DNA from 4 places in the Bradyrhizobium sp. AUGA SZCCT0182 genome. Region 3 is predicted to be linked to each of the others. Evidence: predicted binding sites of a transcription regulator. Region 3 holds the regulator's gene; each other region holds the start of a gene.
The links. The regulator PhoB, encoded in region 3, activates phosphate uptake and scavenging genes when phosphate is short. The targets are predictions, from matches to a motif close to TGTCATNNANCTGTCAT.

Region 1 (3,958 bases), on a different contig from region 3:
TCCAGCTCGGCACCGGTTATCTGTCGCTGCTGACCGACCCGTTCTCGACCAATCGCGTTAGGGCCGATGGCGCTATCGGGTTCGCGCAAGAGCCTTCCTCAGGGCGGCCGTCCTCGGCGCTGCCATCATCGGTGCGCTCGGCCTTTGCCGCCTACACCAAGGCGCCGCCCGCGGCCTATGCGCCGCGCTGGGACATCTGGGGCGCGGCGTTCGGCGGCGCCAACCAGACGCGCGGCGAGGCGGTGGTCGGCAGCAACGATATCTACACGCGCGCCGGCGGCGTCGCAGCCGGTGCGGACTATCGCATCTCGCCCAATGCGCTGATCGGCCTCTCGCTGGCCGGCGGCAACATCAACTGGTCGCTGACCGGCAACGGCGTCACCGGCGGCGGCAACAGCGATACCTTCCTCGCCGGGCTCTATGGCAAGTACAACGCCGGACAGGCCTACCTGTCGGGCGCGCTGACTTACGCCAACTACTGGACCTCGACCAACCGGACCGTGACGGTGGCGGGCCTCGACCAGCTCAAGGCCGACTACAACGCCCGGGCCTTTGGCGGCCGCATCGAGGCCGGCTATCGCCTGCCTGTGGCTTACGCCAACATCGTCTGGACGCCCTATGGCGCCGCGCAGGGCCAGAGCTTCAGCACGCCTGGCTACGGCGAGACCGCGGTCACGGGCTCCAACCAGTTCGCGCTCAACTTCGCCAGTCGCATTGCGACCGCCTTTCGCGGCGAGCTTGGCGTGCGCCTCGACAAGACGATGGCAATCGACAATGGCAGCCAGCTCAACCTGTTCGGCCGGTTCGCCTATGCGCATGATGCGATCAGCAATCCCGCGGCGGCGGCCAACTTCACCACGCTGGGTCTCGGGGCGGCCCCGTTCACCGTTTACGGCGCGAGGCCCTCGCGCGATCTCGCACTGACGTCAACAGGTGCGGAGTGGCGGCTTGCCAACGGGGTCTCCTTCCTCGCCAAGTTCGACGGCGAGTTCGGCGATCGCTCGCAGACCTACACGGCCACGGGACGCCTCCGCTATACCTGGTGATGATCGTCAGCCCGTTTCCGGCTTCGGAGTGCTTCGGCCGCAGCCGTACAGCCGAATGTTCGGGAATCCCGGATATCTGTTACCGTTTCGCTCGCTTGAGCGGCTGCCTGACCGGGACCTCCGCCGTGCGGGGCTGTTCGGTCATCTGGCGGCTGGCCTCCTCGTTCCGGCGGCGCTCGTACCAGGGTTTTAAGACGCTGAGCCAGAGCTCGCGCGTTCCCATGATCCAGATCGAGATGCCGAAGGGAATCAGGAAATACAGGATCCGGAACACCACCAGCGTCGCCAGCAATTGCTCCTTGCCGAACTGCGGCAGCGCCACCAGCATCGCGGCGTCGAACACGCCGATGCTGCCTGGCGCGTGGCTGGCGAAGCCAAGCAGTGTTGCGAGGATGAAGACCACCGCCAGCGAAACGAAATCGATATGGGGCTGCGTCGGCATCAACAGATACATCGCCAGCGCGCAGAACCCGAGATCGACGACGCCGATCATGACCTGCAGCAGCGTCAGCCGCGCCGAGGGCAGCACTACTTTCCAGCCGTTCTGGCCGAGTTCGCGGCGGTTCTCGCCCATCACCAGCCAGAGGAAATAGGCCGCGATGCCGGCGAGGCAGCCGAGCGCGATCAGCCGGTTCACCGATGGCGGCAGCAGATCCATGGCCGTCGCCGCTTCGGGATGCCAGGCCATGCCGATGCCGAGCACGAACAGATTGCCGAGCCAGAAGGTCAGGCCCGAGAGGAAGCAGATCTTGGCGACATCGATCGCGGTCAGGCCGTAGTCGGAATAGATCCGGAAACGGATCGCGCCGCCGGTAAAGACGGTGGCGCCGATGTTGTGGCCGATGGTGTAGCTGGTGAAACTCGACAGCGCGGCGATGCGATAGGGCACGTGCGTCTTGCCGATGGTTCGCAGCGCAAAGAAATCATAGAAGGTCAGCGTGAAGAACGCGCCTACCACGCACAGCGCGGCCAGCGCGATCCGATGCGGCGCGATCTCCGTCAGGGCGGTCAGAATGATCGCAGTGTCGACCCCCTTCAGGGTGTTAACCAGATGGGTGACCGCAAGGATGATGATGAGGAGACTCGCAACGATCCCTAGCCGTTTCCAGCCGATCTTCTCCTTGAAGCCACGCCCAAGCGTGGTCAGCAGCCGATGCATTCATCCTCCCGGCGGGATGGCAAAAGAAAACCTGTCAAAAGCGGCGACAGGGACGGTCAGACGCACCGTGCGCGAAGACACATAAGCCAAAATCGAACCGTTGTGCAGCCCTTGACAAGCCTAGCTTCTGCGTTCGTTCGGCAACCCTGTCATACGTCCTACATATGCGGCCGCGTTAACGATTGTGAGTCGCGGCCAGGCGTATTCCCAACGCTCTCTTGTAAGCGCCGTTCCGCTGTTACCGGGGCCCGCCCCGCGTAGATCGGCTTGAGGAGGGGCCGCGGTTTCGCATTCCCAAGCCGAGGGACGGTTATTGGGAGGCATCACGACCATGAACGGCTTGTTCATCCCGAATTGCGGACATCTAGTATTACGCTGAGAGACAACTCGTGAAAGCGTCGCCGCCGAGAACGCGGCCGAAAAGCAGCTTAAACGGGGCTTTTTGTGTCATCTCGACGAAACAGGCGCATGCCCGGAAAGGTGCTTCCGCTGCGGGGGGGCCGATGGGCACGGCGGTCAATTGCCCGTCGATCGACGGCATCATCCAGAAGGCCGAGGAAGTCGTAAGGCGAGGTCGCGGCCGTGCTGGATGCAACGCTGAGCAATGTCGCCCTACGCCGCTGCGCCTGACGAGATCTCGCTATGGCTGCCTGATCGCCCGGGTGTGGAAGCTGCCGCGCGACCACGGTGCTGGCCGAGCCCACGGTTGGTCTGCAGCTGATTTGTCCGGTCCATTGAGGCAAAACGCCGCGCGTGAAAATCGCGCGCGTTCTTGCGTCAGGGGCTGCGATTCTGGCCGGCGTGCCACTGCCGGTGCGGGTACTCACTGCTTGGGAATCACTTCACGGGTGGCCGTTTGAGGCCGCGCTCGGTCGATAACGGGAATCACCGGGTACCGGCGGGAACCCGCAACCGGCACGCGAGGACGCCAAGCATTTATTCACCATCGAACCAGACGAAACCGCGTCGGTTACCCCAAATGCACCATTAGCGTCGTCATTACAGACCGGTAGCAGGGGTCTGTGATGTATCAAGTTCTGAATTGCCTGGTCACCGAGCATGATTTGCGGCTGGTTGTTCTCGCCGGCATCATTTGCTGGCTCGCCAGCGCGGTAGCGATCAGCCTGTTTCATCGCGCCAGGGCGTCGCAGGGACGAACCCGCGCGATCTGGGTCGGCCTTGATGCTGCGGTCGGCGGCTGCGGAATCTGGGCCACCCATTTCGTGGCGATGCTGGCCTACGATCCCGGGGCGGGGGCCGGATACAATATTCCGGTCACCCTGCTGTCGCTGATCTTTGCCGTCTCGATCGCCGCGGTCGGCCTCAGCGTTGCCCTGCTCAACGACCGCCGGTCGACGCTCGCGATGGGCGGCGCGATTGTCGGCGCTGGCGTCGCAGCGATGCACTACACCGGCATGATGGCGCTCGAGCTTCCGGCGCGCATCGTCTGGTCGCCCGGCATCGTGCTGGCATCCGTTATGCTCGGGAGCATGTTCGCAGGCCTGGCGCTCGTTGTCGCCGCGCACCGGGATGACCGCAAACACACCTTGGCCGCCACGGGCCTGCTGACGGTCGCGATCGTTTCCCACCATTTCACGGCGATGGGCGCCGTGACGCTCGTTGCCGATCCGACCCTCGTCACCGACGAATTGACGATCTCGCCGGGCGCGCTTTCCTTTCTGACCGCCGTGGCCGCGTTCGCCATTCTCGGCATATCGTTCGTAGCGGCGTTGCTCGATCGCCGCTCAAGCAG
Region 2 (3,958 bases), on a different contig from region 3:
ACGGCGCCGGTCTACGAGATTTCGATCGACGGCATCCTGATCAGCGGTCCCGACGCCGAAAAGCTGACGCCCAACCAAAGCCTCGACGCCACGCTGCCGGATATCGGCGCCTGCAAAATTCGCATCAGCGAGCGTTCCAAGGCCGGCGCGCAGGCGCAGTTCGAGCGGCCGAACGCCGCTTTGCGCGAGGCGATCGAAGACAAATTGTGGGCGATCCACGACGAGAACACCGAGTTCGTCACCCGCGCCATGGAAGCAGGCGCCGCGTTGACCAGGATTTTCGAGCAGGGCGTCGCCAGCGGCGCGATCTCGATCGAGGACATGTTCGACACCAACTATGTCGAAATATCCGGCAGCAACCCGGTGCAGCACCGCACCAAAATTCTGGACTGGGCGGACCGCGCGCTGCCACCGTTCCAGGAAGCCTTCCTCGCCAAAGACAAGCGCATGGCGTTCTGCGCTGTCATCGACACCAACGGCTATCTGCCGGTTCACAACAAGATCTATTCGCATCCGCAACGTCCGGGCGACGTCACCTGGAACACCGCCAACAGCCGCAACCGCCGCATCTTCAACGATCCCGCGGGCCTCGCAGCCGGCCGCAACCAGCGCGCCTACCTGGTGCAGAGCTACGCCCGCGACATGGGCAACGGCAACACGGTGATGATGCGCGAGATCGACGTGCCGATCCGCGTCAAGGGCCGCCATTGGGGCGGGTTCCGTACAGCCTACAGGCTCTAGATTCTTGATTGACGCGTTTTCTCGACGCGAACCGGTATCAACCCCCGGATCAAGTCCGAGGGCATGCTTCGCTCGAAAATGCTCCAGTTCGCTCTCAGGCAAGACACCAAGGCGCGAATCGCGTTCTAGACTTGCAATTGGAATGCGCTCGCCGCGGTGAGCCGATCATCGGCTCTGACTGGAGAAAGCTCGAGCATGTCCTTTGTGCAGCGTGCGGTCCTGGACACTCACTCCAACCAGACACTGGCCGAACGCCTCATTGACCAGCTTGCCGACCGCATCGGCGGGCTCGGCGTGGAACTTGCCGATATCGCCGGCAACGTCCAGGAGGTCGCCAGCCGCGTCGCGAACCAGTCGGACCGGTTCCACCACTTGCAGAAGACGGCCCAGACGATGGTCTCGGCCAACCGCGACATCGCCAATGCATCGCAGGCGGTGCAATCGACCACGTCCGCAGCCGTCGGAGAGATCGTTCAGTCGCGCAGCGCGGTGGATACGGCCGTCAAGCACATCGCCGAACTCGTCGACGCGGTCGGCCGTATCGAGGCCCGGCTCAGCGCCGTCGGCTCGGCCCTGTCGCAGGTTGCAAAAGTTTCCGGCTCGATCGAGGCGATTGCGAAACAGACTAACCTTTTGGCGCTCAATGCCACGATCGAGGCGGCGCGCGCCGGAACCGCCGGCCGTGGCTTTGCCGTGGTCGCGAACGAGGTGAAGAGCCTGGCGGAGGGGACGCGCCAGGCCACGCAGCAGATTTCCGAGACCATGCGCGATCTCGACGGCCAGATCGGCAGCCTGATCGGCGAGAGCAGCGACGCCTCGCTCCGCGCCAAGAGCGCTGGTGAAGGCGCACAGCAGATCAGCGGCATCATCGCGCGCGTGCACCAGGGCATCGCGTCCGTAGGCTATGAGATCGACGGCGTCGCCAAGGCCGCGACGTCCAATCTCGGCCATTGCGACCGCGTGATCGAGGAACTCGGCCAGCTTGCCCAGGGCGTCGATTTGTCCTCCAGCGAGCTGAAGCAGGCCGACGGACGGGTGGCGAAGCTGCTCGAACTGTCGGAAGGCCTGATCGCATTGATCGCCGACAGCGGCGTCGAGACTTCGGATGCGCCGTTGATCCGCGTGGTGATCGACACCGCAAAGCAGATTTCCGACGCGTTTGAGGCCGCCGTCGCACGCGGCGAGATCACGGTCGAGCAGTTGATGGACGAGAAATACCGCGAAATATCAGGGACCGATCCGAAGCAATATCTGACCGACTATGTCGCCTTCACCGACCGCGTCCTGCCTTCGATCCAGGACCCGATCCAGAAGAGCGATCCGCGCATCGTGTTCTGCGTCGCCTGGGCCAAAGGCGGCTATCTGCCGACCCACAATCCGAACTACCGCCTGCCGCAGGGGCCCGACCCCGTCTGGAACAACGCCAATTGCCGCAACCGCCGCCTGTTCAGCGATCGCGCGGTGAAGAAGGTGGCGACGAACACAAAACCGTTCCTGCTGCAGACCTATCGCCGCGACATGGGCGGCGGCAATTTCGTGCTGATGAAAGACCTCTCCTCGCCCATCCACGTGCGCGGCCGCCATTGGGGCGCCTTCCGCATGGGTTTCCGGCAGTCCTGAGCGACAGACGTCAAAACGCCTTGCCCGGCGCGCGCTGTCACACCCCTGACATGCGCATTTGAAACTAACGGTGATGCCGTGCATTTCCTTTTGCGCTTCCCTGGGCGGAGTATCCTGATGACCGAAAAACCAGTCAATGGCTCGATCCATGATCGCATCCACGCGGAAATGATGGACAGTTTCGACGAGGAACTGGAACTCGAGATCGACGACGACCGCCTCGACGCGCTGACCAACGAATTCGAAAGCCATTCCGCCGAGGAGACCGTCGACCGCCGGCTTTATTTCAAGGAACTGTTCCGCCTGCAGGGCGAACTGGTCAAACTGCAGAGCTGGGTGCAGCACCAGAAGCTGAAAGTGGTTGTCATCTTCGAGGGACGCGATTCCGCCGGCAAGGGCGGCGTCATCAAGCGCATCACGCAGCGGCTGAACCCGCGGGTCTGCCGGGTCGCCGCACTGCCGGCGCCGAACGAGCGCGAACGCACCCAATGGTATTTCCAGCGTTACGTCTCGCATCTGCCGGCCGGCGGCGAGATCGTGCTGTTCGACCGCAGCTGGTACAACCGCGCGGGCGTCGAGCGGGTGATGGGATTTTGTACCGAAGCCGACGTCGAGGAATTCTTCCGCTCGGTGCCGGAATTCGAACGCATGCTGGTGCGTTCCGGCATCATCCTGATCAAATACTGGTTCTCGATCACCGACGAGGTACAGCATCTGCGCTTCACCATGCGGATCCACGATCCCCTGAAGCAGTGGAAGCTCAGCCCGATGGACGTGGAGGCGCGCAGCCGCTGGGAGCAGTACACCAAGGCCAAGGAAGCGATGCTGGAGCGCACCCATATCGCCGAGGCGCCGTGGCACCTGGTCGAGGCCGTCGACAAGAAGAAGGCGCGGCTGAACTGCATCGCCCATCTGCTTGAACAGATTCCCTACAACGAGGTCCCGCAGACCCCCGTCATCCTGCCGCCGCGCGTGCGCAATCCGGATTACCAGCGCGGTCCGGTCCCGCCGGAGATGTACGTACCGGCGCGCTACTGAGCGCGTACCGCTAATCCGGCAAACCCGCGTCCGGACCGCTGGCCCGGAATCTAGCGCAGGGCTGCGGGCAATTCGAAGCCCTTGTACTCGCGCAGCAGCATCGCCTTGAGCACCGGCATTTCCGGCTTGGCGTCGGGCCCGGGCAGCGGATTGCTGTCCGCCTTGATGAAATCCGGTGGCGTCCCCGGCAATTTGTAGAGATTGAAGCCGTTCCGCCGCACCGCGAAATCGGCCTGCAAATAGCCGTCCGCCATCATGGTGCCGGCAGGCGCGAGGTAGAATCCGTCCTCACGATAGGGCCCGAGCATCGAGTAGGTCTTCGAGCCTTTCCGGACTCCGCTGAGCTGGCTGCTCAACCTGATCAGCTCGGTTTCGCGGCCGTCGATATTCACATAGACCCGGCGCAGCGGCAGCTCAGCTGAGTCCTGCGTCACCACGCTGACGAGCACGAGCACATGCTTGGCGAGCGCGCGGTGTTCTTCGGGACTGGAAGCCCAGGAGAAATCCACCGAGGATCCTCTTGCCGCGCCCTTCGGCGCGACCTTCGCCGTGTCGATCG
Region 3 (3,958 bases):
TCCGGCGGCCAGCAGCAGCGGCTCTGTATCGCGCGCACGGTGGCGGTGCGCCCTGAAGTGATCCTGTTCGACGAGCCCTGCTCGGCGCTGGACCCGATTTCGACCGCCAAGGTCGAGGAATTGATCACAGAATTGGCGGAGGACTACACCATCGCCATCGTGACCCATAACATGCAGCAGGCGGCGCGCGTCTCGGACAAGACCGCCTTCATGTATCTCGGTGAACTGGTCGAATTCGACGACACCAACAAGATTTTCACCTCGCCGAGCGACCGACGCACCCAGGATTACATTACCGGCCGGTTCGGCTAAGCGCACATCGCGAGGAGAAGACAATGGCTTCAGAGCATACCGCGAAGGCGTTCGACAGCGATCTTCAGGAATTGACCCGCCTGGTCGCCGAAATGGGCGGCCTTGCCGAACGCATGATCACCGAATCCGTCGATGCCTTGATCCGGCGCGACGTTGCGCTGGGAAAACGCGTCGTCGCCTCCGACGCCGAGATCGACCGCCTGCAGCACCTGATCGAGGAACGCGCGGTGCTGACGATTGCCCGCCGCCAGCCGATGGCCATCGACCTGCGCGAGATCGTCGGCGCCATGCGGGTGGCCACCGATCTGGAACGGATCGGCGACCTCGCCAAGAACATGGGCAAGCGCGTCGCGGCGCTGGAGAACGATTTCCAGCCGCTGAAACTGATCCGCGGTCTCGAACACATGACCGATCTGGTGCAGTCGCAGGTCAAGTCCGTGCTTGACGCCTACGCGTCGCACGACCTGCCGGCGGCGATGGCGGTCTGGAAGGGCGACGAGGAAGTCGACGCCATCTGCACCTCGCTGTTCCGCGAACTCCTGACCTACATGATGGAAGATCCGCGCAACATCTCGTTCTGTATCCATCTGATGTTCTGCGCCAAGAACATCGAGCGGATCGGCGACCATGCCACCAACATCGCCGAGACCGTGTTCTACATGATCGAAGGCCAGCAGATCCTCGACAAGCGCCCGAAGGGCGACATGACGAATTTTGCCACGACTGTGCCGGGAAACTAGTTACTGAACTGACAGCGGAACGAGAGACGTTTTTCGCGTATCGACAGCGCGTCAAAACACAAGAGGCTTACATAGATGAACGCACGCATTCTGGTGGTTGAAGACGAGGAAGCGCTCACCACGCTTCTGCGCTACAACCTCGATGCCGAAGGCTATGAGGTCGAAACCGTCGCCCGCGGTGACGACGCCGATACACGGTTGAAGGAGCGGGTGCCCGACCTGATCGTGCTGGACTGGATGCTGCCGGGCCTGTCCGGCATCGAACTGTGCCGCCGCTTAAGGGCGCGGCCGGAGACCAAGGCGCTGCCGATCATCATGCTGACCGCGCGCGGCGAGGAAAGCGAACGGGTGCGGGGGCTGGCGACCGGCGCCGACGACTACATCGTAAAACCCTTTTCGGTGCCGGAGCTGCTGGCGCGGGTGAAGGGCCTGTTGCGGCGGGCGAGCCCGGAGCGGCTGGCCACCGTGCTGACCTATGGCGATATCGAACTCGACCGCGAGAAGCGCCGCGTCGCGCGCTCGGGCCGTCCGATCGATCTCGGCCCCACCGAATATCGCCTGCTGGAGTTTTTCCTGGAACATCCCGGCCGCGTATTCAGCCGCGAGCAACTGCTCGACAGCGTCTGGGGCCGCGACATCTACATCGACGAGCGTACCGTCGACGTCCATATCGGCCGCCTGCGCAAACTGCTCAACCCCGGCCGCGAACAGGACCCGATCCGCACCGTGCGCGGCGCCGGCTACGCGCTGGATGATCGGTTCGCGAAGGTGGAGTAGCCAATACTCCATCGTCGTCCCGGCGAAGGCCGGGACCCATAACCACAAGTATCGATTTTTGAAGCGAGCTGGAGCTCCAGCCAAGCCTAACCACGATCGCCTGTGGTTATGGGTCCCTGCGTTCGCAGGGACGACAGCGGATATTTTCCGCGTAGCTGATGCGCAGCCCTTACCTGGTCGGCTTCGGCGCCGGGCGGCGGCGATCGGAGGCCGGCTGATAGGCGATGCGCGAGTGATGCGCGCAATAGGGCAGGCTGCTGAGCGCCTTGCCGCCGCAGAAAAAGAATTCCGAGCTGGAGGGGTCGCCGATCGGCCAGTGGCAGGTGGCCTCGTTCAATTCGAGCAGCGTCAGCCGCTGGCTCATCGGCACCACATTGTCGTAGGCGACCGGATCCGGCTCCATCTCCACCTCGAAGGCGTGGGCCAGCGCGGTGTTGCCGCGCGACACCGGGCGCGCCACCCGCATCATCTGCTGGGCGGGGCGCGCCTTGCGCTGACGCGGCGCGGCCGAGGAGGGGCTCTTGGCACGGCCGGAGAGACCCAGCCGGTGCACTTTGCCGATCACTGCATTTCGCGTCACATTTCCGAGTTCCGCGGCGATCTGGCTGGCGGAAAGTCCGCCCTCCCAGAGCTTTTTAAGCTGCTCGACGCGCTCGTCGGACCAGGTCAATACCGTCATCGCATTCTTCCCTTCGCACAGAGCCGGCCAAACCGGGGGCAGCGCTGGCGATGCCAATTCTCAAAAATCCCAGCGGGCAGAATCCCTTAGCCCTCGCCGGGCGCAAAAAAGCCGCCCGAACGTTTACGCCTTACAAAATGGACTCTAGGGGTCAGTACTTCCGCACGAGATGTCGTACCCGACAGCCCAGACGCTACAATATGGCGGGACTCTGGCGCAAGAGTACGCGTCCGTGCGTCCACATGTTCCGGTATTTATGCATTGTAATTGGAGTTTTCCACGGCACCGGAATGCTACGGATTGCTTTATCTTGCACCGCAGGGAAGCGGTTCGAGCATGATCCGGAAAAGTGGACGCCGGTTTTCCCTCGGGACAAGCGCAAGGCGCTTGCCCGGAGATCATGCTCAAAACAAGCGGATTTCGGCGTGTTGACACGGTCCAAAGCCAGCATAGAATGCCTGTCACGTGCCGCCCCGAAAAGGCGGCACGTTTTGTTTTCGCAAGACCGGCTGTGCCGCGTTCGCGCCAATGCACGCTATGTGGCCGGTCTCTAACCGTCAGTGATAGCCATGACCAACAGCGCCCCGTCGCATCTGCTTCCCGTATTCGCGAGAGTCGATCTCGGTTTCGAACGCGGCGAAGGCGCGTGGCTGATCTCGACGTCAGGCGAGCGCTATCTCGACTTCACCTCGGGTGTGGCAGTGAATGCGCTCGGCCACTGCCATCCGCATCTGGTCGCAGCCTTGCAGGAGCAGGCCACCAAGCTCTGGCACATGTCGAACCTGTTCAGGAGTCCGGACGGCGACAAGCTTGCAGCAAGGCTGTGCGAGCAGAGCTTTGCCGATCTGGTGTTCTTCTGTAATTCCGGCGCGGAAGCGATGGAATGCGCGATCAAGGTCGCGCGCCGCTATCACGCCGCCAAGGGACATCCCGAGCGCTACCGCATCGTCACCTTCGAGGGCGCGTTCCACGGCCGCACGCTGGGCACGCTGGCGGCGACCGGCTCGGCCAAATATCTGGAAGGTTTCGGTCCGCCGCTGGACGGCTTCGACCAGGTCGCGCATGGCGATCTCGAAGCGGTGAAGAAGGTGATCGGGCCGCAGACCGCCGCCATCCTGATCGAGCCGGTGCAGGGCGAGGGCGGTGTCCGCAGCGCGCCGCATGCGTTCTACAAGGCGCTCCGCCAATTGTGCGACGACAAGGGCCTGCTGCTGATTTTCGACGAGGTGCAGACCGGCATGGGCCGCACCGGCGATCTGTTTGCCTATAAGCGCCTCGGCGTCACCCCCGACATCATGTCGCTGGCAAAAGCGCTCGGCGGCGGCTTTCCGATCGGCGCCTGTCTCGCCACGGCAGAGGCGGCGTCCGGCATGACGCCGGGCTCGCACGGCTCGACCTTCGGCGGCAACCCGCTGGCGATCGCCTCCGCCAACGCGGTGCTCGACGTGAT
Region 4 (3,958 bases), on a different contig from region 3:
CGGTGTCGGTGAGCGGCAGGCCCTTGGTGTTCATGCCGAAGATGCCGGTCACCAGCGTCGGAGGCAGCAGCATCGTCGTGACGATGGACAGCGTGTGGAGGTGCCGGTTGCTCTCCTCCTCCATCTTGAAATGTATTTCTTCCTCCAGCAGGCGGCTGCGCTCGCGCAGTTCGACGATATCGTGGTCGAGGCCATCGAGCCGCTGCGCCAGTTTTCCGGCCTGAAGCCGCAGCGCCGGGCTGAGGTGTTCAACGCTCTTCTGCTCGAGCCGGTGGAACAGCACGCGCAATCCCGCCAGCTGCCGGTGCAAACGCACGCAGGTCCGCCGCGACCGGCCAAGTGCTGCGCGCATTTCCGATCTTGTCTCGCCTGCGAGAATCCGCTCCTCGATATTGTCGATTGCGGTGCCGATCTTGTCGGCCATGCGGTCCATGGTATCGGCGACCTCGTCGACGATCTTCTCCAGCAATGCGGCGACGGTATCGACGCGATGACCGCTCTCCAGCACACGGCGAGTGGAATCGACGGCGCAAAGCGCCTGATGCCGGCCACTGATGAGAAGGCGCTCGGTCATCGCGAAGCGAAGAAATCCGGTTTCCTCGGTCGCGGTGTCGATGGCACGAACGAGATCGGAGAACACCCCGTAGACGCAATGGTCCGAGATGTGGAGTTGCTGATAATTGTCTTTCGACAGTAGCAGCTCGCGCGCCGGCAGTGGCACGTCCACACCCGCCAGCCACGACCGCGCCCTCGCGTCGGTCAGATTAAAGTGCAGCCACAGCCGCCCGTCATGGCTGAATTCGATCGGCACGTTGATCGGCAGCGGCTCGGCGCTGCCATCGCTGTGCAGGCGAAACACCCACACCAGTCCCGGGATAGCCGAAGCGGCATCCAAGACCGGCGCACCCGTCCCCGTTGCAGGCTCGGCCAACGTATCCATCGAAGACATCAGCAGCCCCCGCCAAACCCTGCGCAGCGGCCATAGGAGAACTCAGCCGCAGCGGCCCTCGTGCATGCCAGGCGATTCAATTGCACTATTGTTACAGTTTGATGTCACCGAAGAGATCGCTCTCGCCGCCTACTCCGCGGCGAGACCGGTTACCGCTGCCTGTTCGACTTCCTTGTTGTAGTCGTGAACCACGCGGCCGAACGGCAACGTCAGGTCGGCCAGGAAATGATGGGCGCCGACCACCCGGCGCACCGGAAAATCCGCCACCGGCGCGTTGACGTGCGGCACCAGATGCAACCGCCCCGGCCCGATCCATGAGCCCTTGACGACGATGTCGGTGAGATTGATCGCGACGAGCTGACAGATCTCGAGGCGGCCATCGACGCCCGGGATCATCTTGAGATTGATCTGCGTCTTCGACAGCGTGGCGCGCGTGATTTCACCATTGCCGGCCATGCTTTCGTGCTTGTAGCCCATGGTGCCCATCGCCACGAGCTGGCCAGCATATTCCAGCGTGCCGGTGAAGGTGTCCTTGACGATCTCGAGTTTGGGGTGTGCGTATTTCTTCGGAAAGCCCCAGATTTCGCGCCCCGCTGCGATCGGCGGATCGTCGTCGAGATACATTTGCGAGACGAAATTGACTTCCTCGCCATGCAGCCGCGCCGGGATGACCAGCCCGGATTCGGTGTAGCTGCCGAAGCCGGAACTGTCCGGCATCTTGATCCATTCATAGTGCACGATCGGCTGATCGACCGGCTCCAGCGGCTCGGGCAATCCCGCACGGATCAGTTCGGGATCGGTCTCATAGGTGATGACGAGGAATTCGCGGTTGACGAAACGATACGGACCGGCGGGATAGCTTGGCCCTGCGGCCGGCATCGACGGAAACTTGAGCAAGTCTTCCCTGCGCATTGCAATCCCCTGCTGAAAATCGTCCTGCCGATTGCTAGCGGCCGAAATTGACAGGGATGTGAGGGATTTCCTTCAGCGTCATGACCGCAAATTTCGGCCTCCGTTTTTCGAACACGTCAATGCTTCAGGCGCAGGCAAAACGCGAGGCGGCAAAAGCCGATCGACACATTTGTCATCATCGCGTCACCAGCGCGCGGAATTGTCGGGCAGTTTTGGAGTAATGAACATGGACGCGCGAACCCCACATCTCGAACAGACCATCCATGCGCGCGGCTGGCGGCCGGAGCGCTGCGACCGCGTTGCGCTGGTGCTGCAGGGCGGCGGCGCGCTCGGCGCCTATCAGGCCGGCGTCTATCAGGCCCTGCACGAGGCCCATATCGAGCCGGACTGGGTGTGCGGAGTGTCGATCGGCGCGATCAATTCGGCGATCATCGCCGGCAACCCGCCGGAGCGCCGGCTCGAACGCTTGCAGATTTTCTGGGACCGCATCACCAGCCGCAAGATCTGGCACTACACGCCGGACGGCGACATCTATCGCAAGGCGCGCAATTTCGCGAGCTCGCTCATGACGACGTCGCTGGGCCAGCCCGGCTTCTTCACCCCGCACATGACCAACCCGTGGCTCAGCGCCACCGGCGCCCGGACGGCGACGAGCTATTACGACACCGAGCCGCTGCGCCAGACGCTGCTCGAGCTCGTCGATTTCGACATGATCAACGACAAGCGGATCCGGTTTGCGGTGGGCGCGGTCAACGTGCTGTCAGGCAATTTCATTTATTTCGACAACGCCCATGACGAGATCATTCCCGAGCACATCATGGCGAGCGGCGCGCTGCCGCCGGCCCTGCCGATGGTGAAGGTCGGCACCGACCATTTCTGGGACGGCGGCATCGTCTCGAACACGCCGCTGCAGCATCTCTTGGACCAGGAGGACAGCCTCAATTCGCTGGTGTTCCAGGTCGACCTGTTCAGCGCCCGCGGAGCCTTGCCGCGCGACATCCAGGACGTGATGGCCCGGCACAAGGACATCATGTATTCCTCGCGCACGCGCCACAATACCGACGTCTACCGCAAGACGCACAATCTGAAAGCGCGCCTGCACAAGGCGCTGTCACGAATTCCCGACGATCAGCTGTCCGACGAAGAGCGTCAGATCAAGGCCAGCATCGGCAATCTGCCCGAGATCGCGATCCTGCAACTGATCTACCAGCAGAAGGCCTATGAAGGCGACGCCAAGGACCACGAATTCTCGGGCACCTCGATGCGCGAGCACTGGATGAGCGGCCACGAGGACACCAAACGCACCCTGAAGCGCCGCGACTGGATCCGGATGCCCGACGAAGGCATGGGTATTGTGATCCACGACGTGCATCGGGAGAACGAGGCGTAGCTCGACTATCGTCATTGCCGGGCTTGACCCGGCAATCCATCTTTCTTCGAATGAATCGCGATTGTCCGCTAGCGCGGGCGATGGATACGCGGGTCAAGCCCGCGTATGACGACTTGAGTGCGCGGCAACCACCTACGGCCTGATGGCCATGTTCGTCGCCGGCCCCGTCGTGAGGACCCGTTCAGCCAGCCGCGCGAATTCGCACAATAGCGAGCGCGTCTTGCGGGGATCGATCACTTCCTCGACCCAGAATTTTTCGGCCGAGCGGAACGGCGAGCGCAGCTTGTTGAGACGGTCCTCGATCTCTTTCAGCTTTGCCGCCGGGTCTTCCGCGGCATCGATGTCGGCGCGATAGGCGGCCTCGATGCCGCCCTCGAGCGGCAGCGAGCCCCAATAGGCCGAGGGCCAGGCGTAACGCATCGAATAGCGGTTGGCCGGCTGGTGCACGACGCCGGCGACGCCGAAGGCGTTGCGCACGATGATGGTGCACCAGGGCACGGTGCTCTGGTTGACGGCGGCCATCGCGCGCACGCCGTGCCGGATGGTCGCCGACTTCTCGGCCTCGAGCCCGATCATGAAGCCCGGGCAATCCATCAGATAGACCACCGGCAGATGGAAGGTTTCGGCGAAGTCGACCCAGCGCACCACCTTCTGGCAGGCCTCCGCCGTCCACGACCCGCCATAGTGGAAGGGATCGCTGGCGAGCA

Region 1: a site for PhoB is predicted at 2,353-2,369, ahead of JQ611_RS37675 (YbhN family protein). Genes of this name have one in related genera too.
Region 2: a site for PhoB is predicted at 2,397-2,413, ahead of ppk2 (polyphosphate kinase 2). Genes of this name have one in related genera too.
Region 4: a site for PhoB is predicted at 2,032-2,048, ahead of JQ611_RS03445 (acetoacetate decarboxylase). Genes of this name have one in related genera too.

What each region holds. Positions count from the first base shown of each region.
Region 1 is NZ_JAFCLY010000060.1:17,386-21,343, reverse strand. It holds gene JQ611_RS37685 (hypothetical protein) at 1-61, shown strand, start outside; gene JQ611_RS37680 (autotransporter outer membrane beta-barrel domain-containing protein) at 132-1,046, shown strand; gene JQ611_RS37675 (YbhN family protein) at 1,126-2,205, opposite strand; gene JQ611_RS37670 (EAL domain-containing protein) at 3,231-3,958, shown strand, end outside.
Region 2 is NZ_JAFCLY010000027.1:83,959-87,916, reverse strand. It holds gene JQ611_RS25970 (methyl-accepting chemotaxis protein) at 1-741, shown strand, start outside; gene JQ611_RS25965 (methyl-accepting chemotaxis protein) at 937-2,361, shown strand; gene ppk2 (polyphosphate kinase 2) at 2,479-3,399, shown strand; gene JQ611_RS25955 (hypothetical protein) at 3,450-3,958, opposite strand, start outside.
Region 3 is NZ_JAFCLY010000001.1:484,718-488,675, forward strand. It holds gene pstB (phosphate ABC transporter ATP-binding protein PstB) at 1-312, shown strand, start outside; gene phoU (phosphate signaling complex protein PhoU) at 336-1,052, shown strand; gene phoB (phosphate regulon transcriptional regulator PhoB) at 1,128-1,829, shown strand; gene JQ611_RS02280 (GcrA family cell cycle regulator) at 1,999-2,508, opposite strand; gene JQ611_RS02285 (aspartate aminotransferase family protein) at 3,078-3,958, shown strand, end outside.
Region 4 is NZ_JAFCLY010000002.1:230,081-234,038, forward strand. It holds gene JQ611_RS03440 (transporter) at 1-940, opposite strand, end outside; gene JQ611_RS03445 (acetoacetate decarboxylase) at 1,079-1,861, opposite strand; gene JQ611_RS03450 (patatin-like phospholipase family protein) at 2,088-3,251, shown strand; gene JQ611_RS03455 (acyl-CoA carboxylase subunit beta) at 3,384-3,958, opposite strand, start outside.